Regions from separate parts of the Mesorhizobium sp. WSM4815 genome, predicted to be linked through region 2. Evidence: riboswitches for the same ligand, from Rfam matches in the RefSeq annotation. Region 2 holds a riboswitch; the other holds the start of a gene.
What was found. A riboswitch is a leader RNA that binds a small molecule or an ion and turns the genes downstream of it on or off. The one in region 2 is predicted to bind thiamine pyrophosphate.
Positions count from the first base shown of each region.

Region 1 (7,091 bases), on a different contig from region 2:
ACTGCCGGTATCTGTGGGTTTTGGCGCAGCACATCCGCGACGGCGACGACGGTTTGCTCCGTCGCGAGCATGCCGATTTTGATCGCCCCGACCGCATTGGCTTGCAGCGCGGCACGCATCTGATCGGCCACCAGCCCGGGTTGCAAATTGTGGATTTGCGCGACGGCTTCATGCGTCTGCACCGTCACGGTGGTACTGGCAAGGCAGGTGCGCAAGTCGAGGGCGGAAATCGTCTCAATGTCGCGGGCTATGCCGGCGCCGCCGCTGGAGTCCGAGCCGCCGACGACAAGCACATGCGGTTCGCGCCTCAACGCCATCGGCTCGTCTTTTCGATCCACTGGCGCGTTCGCGCTTCCGGATCGGCATCCAATGTAATGTCGGTCACTACCGCGGCGCTGTCCGCACCGGCACCGAAGACGCCCTCGATCCGGTCGGGATTGAGGCCGCCAATCGCGACCAGAGGTGTCGGCGCGATCCGGCGCTTCCATTCGCCAAGCCGTTCGAGCCCCTGCGGCGCCCATTTCATCTGTTTCAGGATGGTCGGATAGACTGGGCCGAGCGCGATATAGTCCGGTCTGGCGGCAAGGGCTGTTTCGAGTTCGAGATGGTCGTGCGTGCTGAGGCCGAGACGGAGACCTGCAGCCCTGATCCGGGTAAGGTCCGCCGCTTGCAGATCTTCCTGTCCGAGATGAATGAAATCGCAGTCCTCCTCGATCGCCAGCCGCCAGAAGTCATTGATGATGAGCTGGCATTTGTATCGGGCGCACAAGGCCTTCGCCTTGCGGATCTCGGCGCGCAACGCAGCCTCGGCGAGGTTCTTGACGCGAAGCTGCACCAGCCTGACGCCGAGCGGCGCCAGCCTTTCAATCCAGGCGGCGCTATCGACGATCAGATAAAAAGGATCTAGTTTCATTGAAAGACTGCCCGGCCGATTGTCGGCGTCGATGGGACGGCGAGGTCGCGTGGCTCGAGCAGGCCCGAGCGATAGGCCTCACGGCCGGCATCGACCGCCTTGCCGAACGCGCGCGCCATGCCGATCGGATCGGCGGCCTTGGCCACTGCCGTGTTGAGCAGCACCGCGTCGAAGCCGAGTTCCATCACAAGAGCCGCGTGAGATGGGCGGCCGAGGCCCGCATCCACGATCAGCGGGATATCCGGGAAATGGCCGCGCATCGAGCGGAGCGCGGTGATATTTACCGGTCCAAGCGCAGAACCGATCGGCGCGCACCAGGGCATGAGCACCCTGCATCCGGCTTCCAGCAATCGCTCGGCGACGACGAGATCGTCCGTCGTGTAAGGAAATACAGCAAAGCCGTCGTCGCACAGGATTCGCGCGGCCTCGACCAAGCCGAAGACGTCAGGCTGCAGCGTGTCATGATTGCCGATCACCTCGAGCTTGATCCAGTTCGTGCCGAAGACCTCGCGCGCCATATTTGCGGTCGTGACGGCTTCCTTGACGGAGTGACAACCGGCGGTGTTGGGTAGGACATGCAGCCGCAGCGATTGGATAAGCGACCAGAATTTCTCGCCACCCTTGCCGCCGGCCATTTCGCGGCGCAATGAGACGGTCACCGCGGACGCGCAGGATGCCTTGACCGCATCGGCAAGAATGGCGGGCGAGGGGTACTGCGCGGTGCCGAGAAGCAGGCGCGACGGAAGCTTGGTTCCGTAAAGCTCGATCACGTCACTAACCTCCTTGCATGGGTGAGAGGATTTCGATCCGGTCGCCGTCCTTCAACTGGAGCAGCGCCCGCTCAGTCGCGTGCACAACCTCGCTGTTCACTGCCGTTGCAAGCCAGTTGCCTTCGTAGCCGAGCGCCGCGAGAAGCTCCGCCAGGGTGGCGGCGGTGATCTCATGCGCTTCGCCGTTGACCGTCAGTTTCATCAGCAAGTTCCAGCGGTTTGTCAGAATCGAAAACAAGGTCGGCCGCCCGACGCGCCATGGCGGGGGCCAGAAGGAAACCATGGCGGTAGAGCCCGTTGATCGCGACGCTCCTGCCATGCGCTTCGACGCGCGGCAGGTTGTCGGAAAACGCCGGTCGAATGCCGACGCCCGTCTCAACGATCGCGGCCTCGCCGAAGGCGGGATGAACCGAATAGGCGGCGTTCAGGAGTTCCATCATCGCCCGCACCGTGACCGGCTCCGTGGACAGACTCTCGACCATCGTTGCACCCGCCATGAAATGGTGGTCGGCGCGCGGCGCTAGATAGAGCGGCAAACGCGGGTGCAGCAGCCTGACCGGGCGCGACAGCGAGATGTCCGGTGTACGCAGGATCAGCATCTCGCCGCGAACGCCGCGAAGCCTTTCATCGCTGGACGCCATTCCCATGCAGTCGATCTCGCGGTCGAATCCCGTCATGTGCAGGGCGTCCATTCCGAAGCGGAACTCGACGCCGCTTCCGGCGAGTTTTTCATGCAGCGCCGCCATTGCACGGCGTGGGTCGAGATGGGCTTCGCCCGGGAAGAACAGCCCGCGACGGAAGCGGCCGGCGAGATCGGGTTCCAGGAGCGCGATTTCGTCTTCGTCGATCCGCCGATGACCCGACGTGCGGCTTGCAAACCGGTCGAGTTCGCCCGCATCCCGCGGCATTGCCAGAACGAGCGTTCCGGCCCGCGTGACATGACCCGGCAGGACAGCATCCCACCAGTCGGCGGCATCGCGTCCGAGATCCAGCACCGGCTGCTCGGCGCTTTCGCGCTCGCACCAGGGCGCCAGCATGCCGCCGGCCATCCATGATGCGTTGCCGCCAAGGCCATGCCGGGTCTCGGCAATGGTTACCGCAGCACCGCGGGCGGCGAGTTCGAAGGCGGCGGTGAGGCCGGCGACGCCGGCCCCTTTGACCAGCAGCCTCATGACGGCTCCGGCATCTTCGGCATGGGCGGTTCGCCGTCCACTGGCATGTAAAGATTGCCGCCCTCGCGGTACTTCGCGGCCATCGCCGCCATGCCCTCTTTCTGTGCCTCGGCCCGAATGTCGTGGGAGATGCGCATCGAGCAGAATTTCGGCCCGCACATCGAGCAGAAATGCGCCAGCTTGTGCGCCTCCCTCGGCAACGTCTCGTCGTGGAAGGAGCGCGCGGTTTCGGGGTCGAGCGACAGGTTGAACTGGTCTTCCCAGCGAAACTCGAAGCGTGCGCGGGAAAGGGCGTCATCCCTGACCTTCGCCGTCGGATGTCCCTTGGCGAGGTCGGCGGCGTGCGCGGCTATCTTGTAGGTGATGACGCCCGTCTTGACGTCGTTGCGGTCCGGGAGACCGAGATGCTCCTTGGGCGTGACATAGCAGAGCATCGCCGTGCCGTACCAGCCGATCATCGCCGCGCCGATGCCTGAGGTGATGTGGTCGTAGCCGGGTGCGATGTCGGTGGTCAGCGGCCCAAGCGTGTAGAAGGGCGCCTCGCCGCAGACTTCGAGCTGCCTGTCCATGTTCTCCTTGATCTTGTGCATCGGAACATGGCCCGGCCCCTCGATCATGACCTGGCAATCCTTGGCCCAGGCGACCTTTGTCAACTCGCCGAGCGTTTCCAGTTCGGCGAACTGCGCCGCGTCGTTGGCGTCGGCGATCGAGCCGGGACGAAGGCCATCGCCGAGCGAGAACGACACGTCGTAAGCGCGGCAGATGTCGCAGATTTCCTCGAAATGCTCGTAGAGGAAGCTTTCGCGGTGATGATGCAGGCACCACTTGGCCATGATGGAGCCGCCGCGCGACACGATGCCGGTGACCCGGTCGACCGACAGCGGGATGTAGTGCAGCCGCACACCGGCATGGATGGTGAAATAGTCGACGCCCTGTTCGGCCTGTTCGATCAGCGTATCGCGGTAGATTTCCCAGGTCAGGTCCTCGGCGATCCCTCCGACCTTCTCAAGCGCCTGGTAGAGCGGCACGGTTCCGATCGGCACAGGCGAATTGCGGACGATCCATTCGCGGATGTTGTGGATGTTGCGACCGGTCGACAGGTCCATGACGGTGTCGGCTCCCCAGCGGATCGCCCAGACCATTTTTTCGACCTCTTCGGCCATCGACGAGGTGACGGCTGAATTGCCGATATTGGCATTGATCTTGACCAGGAAATTGCGGCCGATGATCATCGGCTCGCTCTCCGGGTGGTTGATGTTGGAGGGAATGATAGCCCGTCCGCGCGCTATCTCGTCGCGCACGAATTCCGGCGTGACGAAGTCCGGGATCGCCGCGCCGAAAGAGTTGCCGTCGCGCTGCATCCCGCCGCGTAAGCTCTCGCGGCCGAGATTCTCGCGAATGGCGACGAACTCCATTTCGGGGGTGATGATCCCGGCGCGCGCATAGGCAAGCTGCGTCACCGCTTTGCCCGTTTTTGCCTTTAGCGGCCGGTGGCGCACGGGAAATTCCGGCGTCAGGCGCTCACCTGACGCGAAGCCGTTGTCCTCCGGCCTGACACTGCGGCCATCGTGGAATTCGACGTCGCCGCGCGCCGTAACCCATTCATGGCGAAACCTGGCGAGGCCCTTTTCGATGCTGGTTTCGACAGTCGGGTCTGTATAGGGGCCGGACGGATCGTAAACGGTGACAGGCGGTTCGCCTGCCGTAGGGTGGACGGCGATTTCCCGCATCGGCACTTTGATGTGCGGATAGAGGACGCCGGACTTGTGGATTTTCCGTGAGGCAGGCAGCGGTCCCGTTGAGACCGCTGGGGTTAGGGCATTCATATTGAGGCTCCTTTGCTCATGCATTGGAGACCCAGTTCTGTGCCGGAAGGATGAAAAGACGCTCTGGTTGGCCTGCTTACAGGTTTTCGGGCATGGACTCCCGCAAAGCGCTTGCACCGTCCCTACGCCAGTATGAACTGGATCAGGTTCAACGGGTCACTGCGCCGCGAAAGCCAGCAGTATCTCAGCCCCTTGCCGGGACCCCCCTGGTGAATGGGTCAAATTGAGCGGGCGATCGCCATTTTGTCAAGCGCATTCGGTCCATCAATCGGCAACGCTAGCTGGGCGCGCACGGACAATCGAGGCCGATATCCAGGGAACTATTGAGCCTGCGTAAGCCATTTGGGCCTGGGCACAGCCTGCAGCAGGCTTTGCGTATAGTCGTGGCGAGGCGCCCCGAACAGCGCCGCGGTTTGGCCTTCCTCGACAATCCGTCCGTCTTTCATGACCATGATCCGGTCGGCAAAATGACGCACGATCGGCAGGTCGTGGGTGATGAAAATATAGGAGAGGCCGAGCCTCGTCCTGAGGTCGGCCAAAAGGTCGATCACCTGCGCCTGGATAGAGACGTCGAGCGCCGAAACCGCCTCGTCGCAGACGATCAGTTCCGGCTCGCTGGCAAGTGCGCGCGCAATGGCGATGCGCTGTCGCTGGCCGCCGGAAAACTGGTGCGGGTAGCGCTCGGCGTGCTCCGGCAACAGCCCCACCAATTCCAGGAGCTCTGCCACGCGAGCCTTCCACCTCTCCTTCGGCAGGATATCGCGGTGGATCACCCAGGGTTCGGAAATGATGGCGTAAACGCGCATGCGCGGATTCATCGATCCGTATGGGTCCTGGAAGATCATCTGGACCTTGCGCCGAAACGCCATAAGGCGCGTCCCATTCATGTCGAAGATGTTCTCACCGGCAAAGACCGCGCTACCGGCGTTTGGCGCGTTCAGCCCCAGCAGCATGCGCGCGACGCTCGATTTGCCGGAGCCAGACTCGCCGACGATGCCGAGCGTTTCTCCTCTCCTGACCTCGAAGCTTATGTCGTCCACCGCCTTGAACGTCCGCTTGCTGCTAAAAGCTCCGGAAGCAAGCTCATAGTGCTTGGTGAGATGTTCCACCTTGAGCAGCGTCTCGCCGGCGATCGCCGTCGAACGCCTGTTCGGCGCCTCCGCTGCGTTGCCGTGGGGCAGGGCGGCGATGAGGCGGCGGGTATAGGCGTGCTGCGGATTGCTGAAGACCTCCCTGGCGATGCCCGTCTCGACGACCATGCCGCCGTTCATGACAATAATCCGGTCCGCCATGGACGCGGCGACTTCGAGGTCGTGGGTGATCATGATCAACGCCATGCCGGTTTCGCGCTGGAGATCGCGCAGCAGATCGAGGATCTGCGCTTGCACGCTGACGTCCAGGGCAGTCGTCGGCTCATCGGCGATCAGGATGTCCGGTTTCAACGCGATCGCCATGGCAATCATCACGCGCTGGCGTTGTCCGCCCGAGAACTGATGCGGATAGAAGTCGACGCGGTTTTGCGGCTCTGGAATGCCGACCCGCCGAAGCAGTTCTATCGTCTTGGCGCGTGCGCCCTTGCCGGCTGCCGCACCGTGGCTCTCAAAGACCTCCTCGATCTGGCGCCCCACCGTGTAGACCGGGTTCAAATAGGCGAGCGGATCCTGAAAGATCATCGCAATCCTGCGGCCGTTGATGCTTCGGCGCGCCTCGGCGCCGAGGCCTGACAGTTCGACGCCGTCGAAGAAGCAGGAGCCGGCCACGATATCGCCTGGCGGGCAGTCGACGAGATCCATCACCGTGCTGGTGCTGACGCTCTTTCCCGAACCGCTTTCGCCGAGGATCACCAGCGTCTCGCCACGGCTGACGTGGAAAGAGACATCGCCGACGGCGCGTACCGGCTGATCATCCGAAAGAAAATCGACGGTCAGGCCCTCGACCTTGAGAATGGTCGCGTTGCTCATCGGGCAGCTTTTCGCAATGTCTGAAGGCGCCAGCGTTGCTGCGGATCGGCAACGGTGCGCGCCCAGTTCGAGAGGATGTTGAGCGACAGCGTCGTCAGCATGATTGCAAGGCCCGGCCAGAATGCGATCCACCAGGCGGTGGCGAGATAGCCGCGGCCGTTTGCCACCATCGCGCCCCAGGTGAAGTCGGGTGGCTGAATGCCGAGGCCAAGGAAACTCAACGCCGATTCCGACAAAATGACGGTCGCGAAGTCAATGGCTGAAATCGTCACCAATGTCGGCAGGACCAGGGGGGCGATGTGCCGGATGATGATCCGGGCCGGCTTCGCGCCCATGGCTCGCGCCGCGCTGACGAACATGCGCTCGCGCAGCTCCAGCACTTCCGCGCGCGCCGTTCTGAGGTAGATCGGCATGCGCGTGACGGCGAGAACGATCACCAGGTTGGTGAT
Region 1 covers NZ_JBVVQS010000083.1:98,988-106,078, reverse strand. The annotation lists gene thiD (bifunctional hydroxymethylpyrimidine kinase/phosphomethylpyrimidine kinase) at 1-317, opposite strand, end outside; gene AC0L2B_RS08245 (thiamine phosphate synthase) at 308-913, opposite strand; gene AC0L2B_RS08240 (thiazole synthase) at 910-1,683, opposite strand; gene thiS (sulfur carrier protein ThiS) at 1,688-1,885, opposite strand; gene thiO (glycine oxidase ThiO) at 1,854-2,855, opposite strand; gene thiC (phosphomethylpyrimidine synthase ThiC) at 2,852-4,681, opposite strand; TPP riboswitch at 4,783-4,899, opposite strand; gene AC0L2B_RS08220 (ABC transporter ATP-binding protein) at 5,002-6,642, opposite strand; gene AC0L2B_RS08215 (ABC transporter permease) at 6,639-7,091, opposite strand, start outside.
Region 1: another riboswitch for thiamine pyrophosphate. It lies ahead of thiC (phosphomethylpyrimidine synthase ThiC); the one in region 2 lies ahead of thiB (thiamine ABC transporter substrate binding subunit).

Region 2 (7,091 bases):
AAGCCCGCCTCGCCGATCGACTTGATGCCGATGCCGTCGGCCTCCAGCTCCTGATTGCGCGAGAACTGGGCAAGCCGCAGCTTGCCGCGGATCAGTGCCGCCTTGGCGGTCGGGCTGTCGCCGAGCACATCCGAGACGACTTTTGTCGCAAAGCCTTCCTCGGCCTCGAGCTGCTGGCGCTGCAAGCCGTGGTTTGCAGTGACATGGCCCATCTCATGCGCGATGACCGCGGCGAGCTCGGCCGAATCGTTGGCCAGCGCCAACAGGCCGCGCGTGATGTAGAGATAGCCGCCAGGCAATGCGAAAGCGTTGACGTTGGGCGAATTGAGGATCGTGATGCGGTAGGTCTGGCTCGGGTTGGCCGAAACCACCGTCAGGCTGCCGACGACCTTGGCGACCATGCGCTCGAGCTTGGGATCGGAATATTCGCCGCCATAGGTCGCGAGGATGCGCGGATGCTGCGCCTTGGCCATTTCGGCGACCTTGCTGTTGGCGGCAACATTGTCGACGGTGACCGGTTTGCTGGAAGGCTGGAAGCCGGATTCCTGAACGTCCGGAGGCGTGAACATCTGGCAGCTTGCCAACGCCATGGCAAAGCCGGCCAGCGCCAGGAAGCGCGCCAGCGGTTTCCTTCTCACTCTGTCTGTGCCGGTCGGCAGAACAGCTTCCTTTCGGCTCTCAGCACATGGCCCGAAAATCGGGCATCGATTTTCAGATCATGCGCAAAATCAACTGCCACAGCGTCCTTCGAGCCCACGAGCGCGGATGGCACCGTAGTGGCAAATCACAACCTATGCCGGACCAGTATCGGAGGACCTAGCCACACTACTTTGACCATGGCAAGCAAACGCCACATCGCCTGAAGCCGGTTTGGCCGTAAATTATGTCCGCTTCCGGGCAACATCTCGTGATCCTGCGCCAAAGGGACCTGCACCGATATAGCGCCGGAAGGCTTCCGGTCCAGCCTTGGTAAAAAAATCGGCGACAGTCCCGGTTGCGGCAACCGTGCCATTGTCCAGGAACACCATGTCCTGGCCGACACGGTGGGCGTCCTCCGGCTGATGGGTGACGAACAGCACCGTCATGCGCCGCTCCGCATGGACGTCGGCTACCAGATCGAGCATGTCGTCGCGCAACGCCGGTCCGAGCGAGGCGAACGGTTCGTCGAGCAAGAGAACCGGCCGGTCGCGCACCAGGACGCGGGCGAGCGCGACGCGCTGCCGCTCGCCGCCGGAGAGTTCGCGCGGCAGGCGCTGTTGCTTGCCGGCAAGGCCGACGCGCTTGAGCGCCGCGGCGATTGCAGCGTGGTCGGCCTCGGTCAGCCTGAGCGACGGCGAGCGGCCAAGGCCGACATTTCGTTCGACCGAAAGATGGGCGAAGAGATTGTTTTCCTGGAACACCATCGACACGGGCCGCGCCGACGGCGGTTTGGCGCCGACATCGGCGCCGCCGATCAGCACGCGGCCCGATTGCGGCGTCTCGAAGCCGGCCACCAGATTGAGCAGTGTCGATTTTCCCGAGCCGCTCGGCCCCATGATGGCGGTGATCTTCGAGGCGGCGAACTCGACATCGAATAAAAACGGCGCTTCGCCATAGCTGAACGAGGCCTTTTCCAGCCGCACAGCCGTACCGTTTTCGCTGTTGAGCGTCATGATCTTTCTCCCCGTCCCAGCCAGTCCGCGGCCAGGACAAGCGCGAGACAGATCAGGCCGAGCAGCAATGCCAATCCTGCCGCGTCCATCGTGCGGTAGCTGCCCATGCGGGCCAGCAGGAGATAAGGCAGCGTCTGCAGGGAGTCGCTGCCAAACAGGGCAATGACGCCGAGATCGCCGAGCGACAAAGCCATCGCGAACGCGAAACCGGTGGCGAGCGGCCGCCGCAGCGACGGCCAGTCGACCAGCCGGAAACGGTTCCAGCCCGAAATGCCAAGCAGCAAACAGAGCCGTTCGTGGCGTTCGCTCGCCGCATCATAGCCGGGGCGAATGGCGCGGATGGCAAACGGCATCGCCATCACCGCATTGACGGCGACGACCATGACAGGGGCGATGGCAAAGACGTCGCTGACGGTCCGCAGCAGCAGGAACCAGCCGGCGCCGATGACGACGGGCGGCACGACGAGGACGAAGCCGGCGCCGGTATCCGTGGCGTATTCGAGCGGCGTCCTGGCGCCGACGTGACGCCTCAAGGCCAGCGCCCGGCGTGCCATGACCAGCGACAGCGACAGCGCCACTGCAAGCAGCGCCGCCAGCAAGGCGAGCACGGCGCTGGTCAGCGCCGCTTGCCGCACCGCGCTCTCGCCCGCCAGCCGGCCGAGATCGGCGCCAAGGCCTGAGGTGACCGTGGCCGCCATCGGCCCGGCGACGAACAGCAAAGCCAGGATGATCAATGCTGTGTTCAGCACGGTCTCGGCGGCGCCGGCCGAAAGATAGCGGCGCGAAGCCACCGGCAGGTTGGCGTCGCCGACGGTATTGGCGCCGAGCCGCATCAATGCCAGCACGACGACGAAGGTCAGCGCGATCTGCAGCACTGTCAGCGTCACCGCGCGGGCAGGATCGAAATCGAAACGCAGCGCCTGGTAGATGGCGACCTCCAGCGTTGTCGCACGCGGCCCGCCGCCCAGCGTGAGTACGATGGTAAAGGATGTGATGCAGAGCATGAAGACAAGCCCGGCGACGCCCGGCAGCGCCGCGCGCAGCGTTGGCCATTCGATCAGCCGGAAGGCGGGCCTGGCGCCCATGCCGAGCTGGCTCGCCAGCCGCCACTGGTCGGCGGGCACTGTCGCAAGCGCTTCGAGGAACAGCCGCGTGGCCAGCGGCAGATTGAAGAAGACATGGGCGACGAGGATGCCGGACAGGCCGTATATGCCCGGCCAGCCCTGACCGCCGATCGCGCTGAGCACGCCGGCGAAATAGCCGGCACGGCCATAGAGTGCCAAAATCCCGAGTGCTGCGACGATGGCCGGCAGCGCGAGCGGCACGGCGAAGAGCTGCAGGATCAGGCCGCGACCGAAGAAGCGCGGATGCCGCGACAGCGCCCGCGCCACGAACAGCGCCGGCACGACGGAGAGCAGCGTCGACAGCAATGCCTGCCACAGTGTGAATCGGGCGACGCGGAAGAGGTAGGAATCGAAGGCCGACGCGGCGCCGGACGGATCGCGTGCGCCTTCGACGATGAGCCCGGCGAACGCGCCGCCGATCAGCAGCGCAACAGCGGCAAGCGCGATGGTGCCGGCGGTGATGCGGGGATCTCTACGATGGCCAGTGTGCATTCCGCGCTGCCCAACTTAACGGCGGGCGCTGAAAGATGGGATGTGGCTGAGGTCGAGTTCCCGCCCACCCCCTTCTGGCCTGCCGGCCATCTCCCCCACAAGGGGGGAGATTGGAAGCTTCACCCTCGCCTCAATCCTTCGACTGTTGCGATTGGCGAAAGCGGAAGTGACATCCGATCTCCCCCCTGGAGGGGGAGATGGCCGGCAGGCCAGAGGGGGGTGGCGTGGAGCGAACACCATGCAGAAATCTAAGTCCTACTTGCTCATCACCGACAGCCATTCGTCGACCCAGGCCTTGCGGTTGGCGGCGACCTCTTCGGGGCTGAAAAGCAACGTCTTGGTCGGCTTGACGAGCTTGTCGAAAGCCGGATTGAGCGGCTTCTCGGTCTTGCCGGCAGGGAACATCCAGTTGGTCTCGGGAATGACATCCTGGAATTTCGGCCCGGTCATGAAAGTCAGGAACTGTTTCGCAAACGGGTTCTTCGCACCTGATTTGGTGATGCCGGCAACCTCGATCTGCAGATACGCGCCCTCGTCGAAGGGCGCTGCCTGATAGCGTTGGGTGTTTTCGGCGACCATATGATAGGCCGGCGACGTGGTATAGGACAGCACCATCGGCGCCTCGCCCTTGGTGAACAGGCCGTAGGCCTCGCTCCAGCCCGGAGTCACGGTGAGCACCTTTGCCTTAAGCTTGGCCCAGGCTTCGGGCGCCTTGTCGCCATAAACCGACTTCACCCACAACAGTAGGCCGAGACCGGGCGTCGAGGTGCGCGGATCCTGAATGACGATCTTTTCATCGGCATTGCCCTCGACCAATTCCTTCAGGCTCTTCGGCGGCGTCTTCAGCTTTTCGGTGTCGTAGACGACGGCGAAATAACCATAGTCGAACGGCACGAAAATATCGTCGCTCCAGCCGCCCGGCACCTTGACGTCGATGACGGCACCATGCGGCGAAAACAGGCCGGTGGCCTTGGCTTCCGCCGTCAGATTGGTGTCGAGGCCGAGCACGATGTCGGCCTTGGTCGCGGCCCCTTCCAGCCTGACGCGGTTGAGCAGGGCGACGCCGTCGGCGACCGCGACGAATTCGAGAATACAGCCGCATTCGGCCTCGAACGCCTTCTTGACCGCCGGGCCTGGACCCCATTCGGCGGTGAAGCTCTCATAGGTATAGACGGTGAGTTTTTCCTGCGCGGATGCCGGCCCGGTGCCGGCGAGAACGGTCGCCGCGAGCAGCACTGCCGAAACAAGTGTGTATAAAAACGTGCGCATCGGCGCCTCCTTCGTTGGCGTTGAAGGGAATTGAGGCGTCGGGTTGTCCGAAACGTCTAATCCCTCCGCCGGTACAAACCGGATCAGGTTCAGCGGGTTGGCAGGTTGCCTCTCAGCCGGTCCGCGAAGATCGCGTCCAGCACCCCGTTAGAGCGCTTCGACACATAGGCCCGGCCCATCTGCGGCGCAAGCGGAAGTTGCCGGGCATCCAGACCGCGGCCTTCCGTTTCGCAAGCAGGGCTGGTAAGGGCCACGCATATGAGCAAATTCACCATCCTGCTTGGCGGCGACCTTATCCGCACGCCGCTGCTCGACCGCCAGGTCGAAGGCACGCGTGTCATCGCCGCCGACGCCGGCATCAGCCATGCCCGGACTCTGCGCCTGACGCCGGAACTCTGGGTCGGCGACTTCGATTCGGTGCCGGCGGATTTGCCGGACGAGCTCGCCGCCGTGCCGCGCCAGGTGTTTCCGGCAGAAAAGGACAAGACCGACGGCGAACTGGCTATCGCCGCCGCGCTCGAACGCGGCGCGACCAGCCTCGTGCTCGCCGGCGCGTTCGGCGGCAAGCGCACCGACCACGCCTTCCTGCACCTGGCGCTCGGCGTCCGGCTGGCCGAGGCAGGGACAGAGGTGCTTTTGACCAGTGGCGCACAGGAAGGCGTGCCCTTGCTTCCCGGAAAGGCCGGCTTCGACTACGCCGACGGCACGCTGTTTTCGATTCTCGGCTTCTCCGACCTTGCCGGTCTGACCGTGACCGGCGCCAAATGGCCGCTGAACCATGTCGAGGTGGCGTTCGGCTCGTCGCTGACCATTTCCAACGAGGTCAAGGGCCGGCTCGAAGTCGCGCTGGGCAGCGGCCGCGCGCTGTTGCTCGCCCATCCATTCCCCCTACCTGAAAGCTGACATGGCGCCGCCGCTTCTCAATCTCGACGGGATAAAACTGACCTTCGGTGGCACGCCGCTGCTCGACGGGACGGAACTGACGGCGTCGGCGGGCGACAAGATCGCTCTGGTCGGCCGCAACGGCTCGGGCAAGTCGACGTTGCTGAAGATCGCTGCGGGATTGATCGAGCCGCAGGATGGCGAGGTGTTCCGCCAGCCTTCGGCAACAGTGCGCTACCTGCCGCAAATGCCCGACATGGATGGTTTCGCCAGCGTCCGCGCCTATGTCGAGGCGGGGCTCGGACCCGCCGACGATCCCTACCGCGCCACCTATCTGATGGAGCATCTCGGCCTGTCCGGCGAGGAACGGCCGAACGATCTCTCCGGCGGCGAAGCCCGCCGTGCTGCCCTGGCCCGCGTCATGGCGCCGGAGCCCGACATTCTCCTCCTCGATGAGCCGACCAACCATCTCGACCTGTCGGTCATCGAATGGCTGGAGGAGGAGCTTGCCCGCACCTCTTCGGCGCTGATCGTCATCTCGCACGACCGCCGCTTCCTCGAGCGCGTGTCGCGCGCCACGGTCTGGCTCGATCGGGGCCAGACCCGCAGGCTGGACAAGGGCTTTGGCCATTTCGAGGAATGGCGCGACACCGTTCTGGAAGAAGAAGAGCGCGAGCAGCACAAGCTTGGCCGCCAGATCGTGCGCGAGGAGCACTGGTTGCGCTATGGCGTGACGGCAAGGCGCAAGCGCAACATGCGCCGGCTTGGCGAACTGCAGACCATGCGCCAGCGCTTTCGCGGCCATCGCGGCGCCGAGGGTGCGGCGACCATGGTGGCCAGCGACGCCGCCGAATCCGGCAAGCTGGTGATCGAGGCCAGGAACATCGAGAAGAGCTTTGGCGACCTCACCGTGGTCAGGGGTTTCTCGACCCGCATCCAGCGCGGTGACCGCGTTGGCCTGGTCGGCCCGAACGGCGTCGGCAAGACGACGCTGCTGAAGATGCTGACCGGCGAATTGAAGCCGGACTCAGGCACGGTGCGACTCGGCACCAATCTGGAGATCGCCACGCTCGACCAGAAACGCGGGGCGGTCGACCCGCAAGAGACGCTGGCGCAGTATCTCACCGACGGCCGCGGCGAGAACCTTGTCATCAACGGCGAGCAGCGCCACGTCGTCTCCTACATGAAGGACTTCCTGTTCAAGCCGGAACAGGCGCGCACGCCGGTGCGCGAGCTTTCGGGCGGCGAGCGGGCGCGGCTGCTGCTCGCCCGTGTGCTGGCGCGGCCGGCAAATCTTTTGGTGCTGGACGAGCCGACCAACGATCTCGACATGGAGACGCTGGAACTGCTGCAGGAACTGGTCGCCGGTTTTGCCGGCACCGTCATCCTGGTCAGCCACGACCGCGATTTCCTCGACCGCACGGTGACCAGCCTGATCGCGCCGGAAGGCGGCGGCCGCTGGATCGAATATGCCGGCGGCTATTCCGACATGCTGGCGCAGCGCGGCGGCACCAGGCTGGACGACCGCAAGGCACGGCCGAAGGCGGAGACGAGTGAAGTGGCGGCGGCATCCCGGACCGAGGCAACTGCGCCGAAGGGCCCGGCGAAAAAACTGTCGTTCAAGCAGAAATTCGCGCTGGAATCGCTGCCCAAGAAGATCGACGCGGTGACC
Region 2 covers NZ_JBVVQS010000099.1:263,368-270,458, forward strand. The annotation lists gene AC0L2B_RS24515 (M48 family metalloprotease) at 1-590, opposite strand, end outside; gene thiQ (thiamine ABC transporter ATP-binding protein) at 882-1,652, opposite strand; gene thiP (thiamine/thiamine pyrophosphate ABC transporter permease) at 1,649-3,268, opposite strand; gene thiB (thiamine ABC transporter substrate binding subunit) at 3,524-4,537, opposite strand; TPP riboswitch at 4,581-4,694, opposite strand; gene AC0L2B_RS24535 (thiamine diphosphokinase) at 4,796-5,440, shown strand; gene AC0L2B_RS24540 (ABC-F family ATP-binding cassette domain-containing protein) at 5,442-7,091, shown strand, end outside.